Regions from separate parts of the Paenibacillus sp. 7523-1 genome, predicted to be linked through region 2. Evidence: predicted binding sites of a transcription regulator. Region 2 holds the regulator's gene; each other region holds the start of a gene.

Region 1 (2,280 bases), on a different contig from region 2:
TACCATTGTAGGATACTTCCTGGAACATGCCGATATGGTACATAAAGTGACCATCATTCCGCGCGGACGTGCGGGTGGATATGTAATCATGTTGCCAAAAGAAGACCGTATGCTGGTTACCAAGCAAGAGCTCTTGGACAAAGTTACAGGACTCCTTGGGGGTCGTGTGGCAGAAGAATTGTTCATTGGTGAAATTGGTACTGGTGCATACAGTGACTTCCAGCAAGCGACAGGTATTGTTCGCAGCATGGTAATGGAGTACGGTATGAGTGAAAAATTGGGACCTATGCAATTCGGAAGTTCACAAGGACAGGTATTCCTTGGACGGGATATCGGCCATGAACAGAATTACTCGGATTCCATCGCTTATGAGATCGATCAGGAAATGCAGCGCTTTATCAATGAATGTTACGAGAAATGTAAGGACTTGCTCGTAAAACATTCCAAAGAAATGCACTTGATCGCTCAAACATTGCTTGAAGTGGAGACACTGGAGATGGATCAGATCAAACAATTGATCGAGACAGGTTCCTTGACTCCAAAACCGGAGAGCGATAATGATAACGAAGGTACGCCAAGTGAAGGCGGAGAACCAATCGTCGATAACATCGGTGATGTGCGTGTTCGCATTCAAGGCAAAGACGAAACACCTGAACCACCTGCCGGAGATATCCCTAACGATGCTCCGAATCTGGATAAAGGCAACAGTAATGATCCAGATGATGGTGGTACGAAGCCAACGTCTTAATGTCTAACAGAACCTATTCTGAGAACAGATCAAAGAGAGCCGAGAGGCTCTCTTTTTTTGTGCGTTTTGTTCAAATTGCAGAGATAATGATAACTGCGAGCTAGAGCGCGAACTACGCAGGAAACAGTTGATTAGGGTGTTGTTCTGTGCCCTTTTCATTTATTGACAGAGTCGTGAACGTTGTGTACATTAGGTGTTAAACCGCTTGTGATTCGTTTCTCAAGCGAAAATATCGACGCAGATAGTCACAGGAAACGGCGCATGGCGCCGTCCGTCAAAGGAGAGGATCACAGGTGGAAGCTCTGGCTTTAGAGCGCAAGGCTGAGATGAACCGGGAGCTGCGAGCGCGGCTGATGGAGTTGAAGAAGGAACGTAATGCTATTATTCTTGCTCATTATTACCAACGTGACGAAGTGCAGGAAGTAGCCGATTTCCGTGGGGATTCATTCCTATTGGCACAGAAAGCTGCACAAACGGATGCGGATGTCATTGTATTCTGCGGGGTTCATTTTATGGGTGAAAGCGCTAAGATTTTGGCCCCGAACAAGACGGTTATCATTCCGGATGAACGTGCTGGATGCCCCATGGCAGACATGGTCAATGTTGAGGGCCTGCGTAAACTGAAAGCGCAGCATCCTAATGCAAAAGTAGTGACATATATCAATTCCTCGGCTGAGATCAAGGCGGAGACCGACATCTGTTGTACATCGGCCAATGCAGTCCGGGTTATTCAATCTGTTGATTCTGATGAGATTATCTGGGTGCCGGATAAAAACCTCGGACATTATGTTCAGCAGCACACAGACAAAAAAATGATTATCTGGGAAGGGTATTGCAACACTCACGATATGCTGACTGTAAAAGACGTCGTCGAGATGAGAGCCAAATATCCAAATGCCGAGTTTGTCGTACACCCGGAATGTCGTCCGGAAGTCGTGGAGATGGGAGACTTTGTAGGCAGCACGACAGCAATTCTCGAATACTGTAAAAATTCTTCTGCCAAGGAATTTATCGTGGGTACGGAAGATGGTACAGGGTACCAGCTGCGACTGGATAGCCCGGATAAACAGTTTCATTTTGCCACCAAGTTCTTGGTGTGTCCAAACATGAAGGTCAACAACCTGAAGAAACTGGTTAAATGCCTGGAAACGATGAAGCCGGAAATTTATGTACCACCGGCCGTTGCCGACAAAGCCAGAGAATCGCTAGAGCGCATGTTACTGGTGAAGTAGCATGCGCTACTCTTGCTCCGAGACAGGTGAATAGGATGATACCGCAATATATAGTGGATTTTGATCTGTCCCAGCTGCCCATTGTGGAGACGGATGTACTAGTTATTGGTTCTGGCATTGCCGGATTATATACAGCCATCAGGGCAAGCAAACATAATCAGATATTGATGATTACGAAGAAGTCCTTACTGGAGAGCAATACCCGCTATGCACAAGGAGGCATCGCTGCGGTAATCGCTGAGGATGATTCCCCTGCATACCATCTGCAGGATACACTTGTGGCTGGAGCGGGCCTGTGTC
Region 2 (2,280 bases):
CGTGCCAATGCGGCACGAATACCGGATTGTTCAACCACTTTTGCCACCTGATCCATATGATCATACATATCCAGGAATGCCGTTGTTCCGCCTTTCAGCATTTCTAATACAGAAAGGGAGGTACCCCAATACACGTCCTCAGACGTCATTTTAGCCTCCATAGGCCACATTTTCTCCTGAAGCCATACTTGCAGGGCCAGATCGTCCCCGTGACCTCTCAGAAGCGACATGGCTGCGTGACCATGCGTATTGATCAGACCCGGCAAAAAGACCAGTCCTTTGCCATCAACCTTCGGCAGGTTCTCATCTCCATCTTGCAGTGTCTCACCAATATGCACAATCTTGTCGTCTTCAACGACCATATATCCTTGAACTACAGTCCATTCCGTACCACTATTTACAGCAAATTTGCCGTTATGAATTACCCATCTATTTGTCGTCATCTTCCTCGTCGTCCTTTCCGTTCTCCAGATAATAAGCCAGGCTAAGCAGATCCGTTGTAAAATCAGCATGATGAATACGGACGTGCGGTGGTGTTTTCAAGATGGTTGGTGCAAAGTTCAGAATCGCTTCAATGCCGGATTCCACGAGCTGATCGGCTACGTTCTGAGCTTCGGTATCCGGAACGGTAATGATGCCAATACGAATATTATCTTTTTTGACCGAATCCGTTAGTTCATTCATGGGCTGTACCTTCAAGCTGTTAATCTGACTGCCGATCTTAGGGCCGTATGCATCGAAAACAGCAACAATTTTCATGTTGTCTTTCAGATAGGCATTGTAATTGGATAATGCATGTCCCAAGTTACCCGCCCCGACCAGAGCAACATTGATTTGCTGATCAATTTTCAAGATATGACGGATTTTTTCGATTAGATACGATACGTCATATCCAATGCCTTTGCGACCGAAGTCCCCAAAGTATGCAAGGTCTTTGCGAATCTGGGCAGGATTAAGATCCAGTCGTAGTCCCAGTTCCTGTGATGACACCGTGCCTACCTCACGTTGATGCAGTTCACTCAAATAACGTAAGTAAACAGGCAATCTGCGTACCACAGCTTCCGAAATTTTATCTGATTTCATTACATTGCTCCCCCTTACCAAGGCCACGATAGATAAATAAAAATGTAGCATCCCGCATAACCGTTTTCGTCTCCGAATGAAATTATGCAAGATGCCTTATGAAATATAAAGTTAAAAGTGCTTCAAGAATGAATCACACTCTAATAAAGTTTACAGCGAGAAGCCCTTATTACGCAACGACGTCATACTTAATTCGCCGTAGTTTCATCCTGTGCTGGTGTTTCCAACCACTCGCTAATCCGTGGAACCATCTGTTCAGTCAGCATATGTTCCATTTTGGGACCGGGTAATGAATATAGGAAATACTTTCCGTAATAAGACTCAATCACCCGCGTATCGTAAACGATGACAATGCCCCGATCCTTGGCTGTACGAACAAGTCTGCCGAATCCCTGCTTGAAACGGATGACAGCCTGTGGAACAGACAGCTTCATAAACGGATTCTTTTTCTGCTCCTGCAGCAGTTCACTCTTCGCCTCGACAAGCGGATGGTTCGGCGGCTGGAAGGGCAATCTCACAATGGCCAGACAGGTTAGCGCCTCGCCAGGGATATCCACCCCTTCCCAGAAACTGCTGGTGCCCAGCAGAACGGTTGCTTTTGCATCCTGGAACCTGCGGGTTAACTTGGAACGACTGCCACTATCAACGCCTTGACCCAGCAGCGAAATATCGTTACCCGACAGTGCTTCTTTTAATGGGTCATAGACCTGGCGCAGCATTCGGTATGAAGTAAAGAGCACCATCATACGGCCCCTTGTCGCAATAGCCGTTTCGGCCAGAGATCTTACGAGCATGTCGACAAAGTGAGCATCCCCCACGCTGCCTTTTACACTTGGGAAATCACGAGGGATGACCAGCAAAGCTTGGTCCCTATACCGGAATGGCGACGGCAGCATGGACGTCAGCAAACGGTTATTATCGGCTGCCTCCTGCAAGCCAAGCTGTTCAATCATGAACTGGAATGACTTATCGACCGAGAGCGTAGCGGAAGTTAGGACAACGCTTTTCTTTTTATCGAAGAACATGTCCTTCAACTGCGCACTGACATCGACAGGAACGGCATAGAGCTGCAGTGATTTGCTGCGGAATTGGCCGCTTGCCTCCATCCAGTATACCGTTTTGGCATCATCCATTCGCATGAAGAAACGAAGGTTTTCTTTGAGCGTTGCCAAATCCTTAAGCAGACCTGTAATGTCC
Region 3 (2,280 bases), on a different contig from region 2:
CAGCAGAATCCGTCACATCTCCAAAGAGCACAGCACCGACCATGATGTTGTCCCGCAGCAGAATTTTTTTGTAGGTTCGTTTCCAGTCATCTTTATGGCTGATCACCGTATGGTCAGGACTATCGAGAAATTCACCAGTGGAGAAGACATCCACACCTGAAATTTTTAATTTGGTAGATACGACAGAGCCTTCATACGGAGCAGTCTCCACGCCGCAGATATGCTTGGCGAGAATCATGCCTTGTTCGAATAATGGGGCAACGAGGCCGTAGCATACTCCCCGGTGTTCAGTACATTCCCCGACGGAATATACGCCTTCGAGTGAGGTCTGCATGTAGTCATCCACGACGATACCCCGGTTAACTTCCATGCCGCTTTCACGGGCTACAATCGTGTTCGGTTTAATGCCCACAGCCATTACGACAAAGTCTGCATTCAGCACGGTATCATCGGCAAATCGAAGACCTTCCACGCGTTCCCCGCCGACCAATTCAGCCGTCTGTGCACCCATTTTGAAACGAATACCTTGACGCTCCAGTTCCGCTTTTAGCATGGCTGAAGCTTGAGGATCGAGCTGGCGTTCCATCAGGTCTTGCATGAGATGAACAACGGTGACGTCCATGCCGAGCTGTACCAGACCTTTGGCTGCTTCCAGCCCGAGAAGTCCTCCCCCGATAACAGCCGCTTTTTTATATTGCTTTGCTGCTTCCAGCATCATATTGCAATCGGCAATATCCCGAAATCCAACAACGCCTTCTTTATCATGGCCCGGAACGGGCAGGATAAAGGAGCTGGAACCTGTAGCGATAATGACTTTGTCGTAGGGCACCCGTGTGCCTTCGTTTGTTACGACTTCCCGGGTATCTGCATCGATACGGGACACGGTTGTCCCGGTATGAAGCGTAATGCCATTGTCTTCATACCAGTGCAGATCATTCAGCACAATATCATCAATGGTTTTGCTGCCCTCCAGAACATAGGACAGCATGATTCGGTTATAGTTGGGATAGGGCTCCGTGCCGAAGACCGTAATGTCATAACGTGAAGTTAATTTCAAAATTTGTTCAACTGTACTAATGCCGGCCATACCGTTACCGATCACGACAAGTTTTTCTCTGTTTCCGTTCATGTGTGTAAGCCTCCTTGGTTTAACACTGGACAATATCAACATTTTTAGTGGTTTATATTTGAATCATACCGTGAATTGTTAACACTTAATGTGATTTATTTCACTAAGAAAGAGATAAGTAGCACAAATTAAAAAGTGTGAGCCCGGTCATGGAAACTGTTTTTTATATGAGCATGAAGAGAATAGAGGTAATGAGGTCGAGACTCTGCATTAAAATAAGAAATACGAACTATTGTTCTCTTTTTAGTTTCGTTGTAACATCGAGAATGGGATATGATGTTCCCTATTTCTTCGAAAGGAAGTTTTCGCATCATGATGGGAAGATCCCACCTGATTATTGGAACAGGCGTTTCACTTTCAGTACTGCAGCTGATGGGTGTGCAAGTCACGGCACCGGCTGTTACGGTTGCGCTCATTGGCTCGCTGCTGCCGGACATTGATGAGCCGAATTCCTTATTGGTATCCAAGGCGCTGCCCAATAGTTTGATCAGGCTGCTGCAAACCATTTTGCTGCCTACAGCCGTATTTGTGTATTTTTATGTGCAGGCGAAGCCTTGGAATCTGCTGCTGGCCATCTTGGTCGGGCTGGTATCTTTCCTGCCATCGCGTTCGCTCCGCAAAGTGTTGATGTTCGCCATCGGACTGGGCTTAGTATTCTACGGTCACGCTCTCGCACCATGGAATCTGATTGCAGGGAGTCTGCTCATGTTATGTACTACGCTGACCCACAGAGGTTTAACCCATACGGTCTATGGAACTGCAGTTTGGGGAGGACTACTGTACAGCACAACGCATGAGCAGGGACCTGAGATTTGGGTTGCCGGAGGAGTAGCCTATGCCATGCATCTGCTTGCAGATTCGTTGACGAATCGCGGGATTCGTCCGCTTCCGCCACTCAAGTGGAGGATCCGGGCGAATTTGATGAGCACGGGGACCAAACATGGAGCCGTGGTCGAGAATGTATGTATTGTGCTAACGCTTATTTTGGCATGGATCGCATTTTCGCCGTTATTTCTGTAACTCAGAGCAATAGGCATCGTGGTTTGAATCAGATCATGCAAACGTGCTGAACAGCAACATGAAGTTCAAAAACGCCAGTCCGGAATATATGGACTGGCGTTTTTTTGTTGGCCCTCCGAATCCTGTGTTAA

Evidence for each region. The regulator Rex, encoded in region 2, represses fermentation and respiration genes when NADH is low (regulators of the CRP and FNR family bind a similar motif). The targets are predictions, from matches to a motif close to TTGTGAAATATTTCACAA.
Region 1: the regulator Rex is predicted to act here: its motif matches at 954-971, upstream of nadA (quinolinate synthase NadA).
Region 3: the regulator Rex is predicted to act here: its motif matches at 1,218-1,235, upstream of nirB (nitrite reductase large subunit NirB).

The regions. Positions count from the first base shown of each region.
Region 1 covers NZ_NPBR01000032.1:18,148-20,427, reverse strand. The annotation lists gene ftsH (ATP-dependent zinc metalloprotease FtsH) at 1-748, shown strand, start outside; gene nadA (quinolinate synthase NadA) at 1,042-1,980, shown strand; gene nadB (L-aspartate oxidase) at 2,016-2,280, shown strand, end outside.
Region 2 covers NZ_NPBR01000028.1:106,876-109,155, forward strand. The annotation lists gene CHH60_RS26305 (amidohydrolase) at 1-443, opposite strand, end outside; gene CHH60_RS26310 (redox-sensing transcriptional repressor Rex) at 430-1,083, opposite strand; gene dinG (ATP-dependent DNA helicase DinG) at 1,272-2,280, opposite strand, start outside.
Region 3 covers NZ_NPBR01000010.1:215,462-217,741, reverse strand. The annotation lists gene nirB (nitrite reductase large subunit NirB) at 1-1,129, opposite strand, end outside; gene CHH60_RS13080 (metal-dependent hydrolase) at 1,442-2,149, shown strand.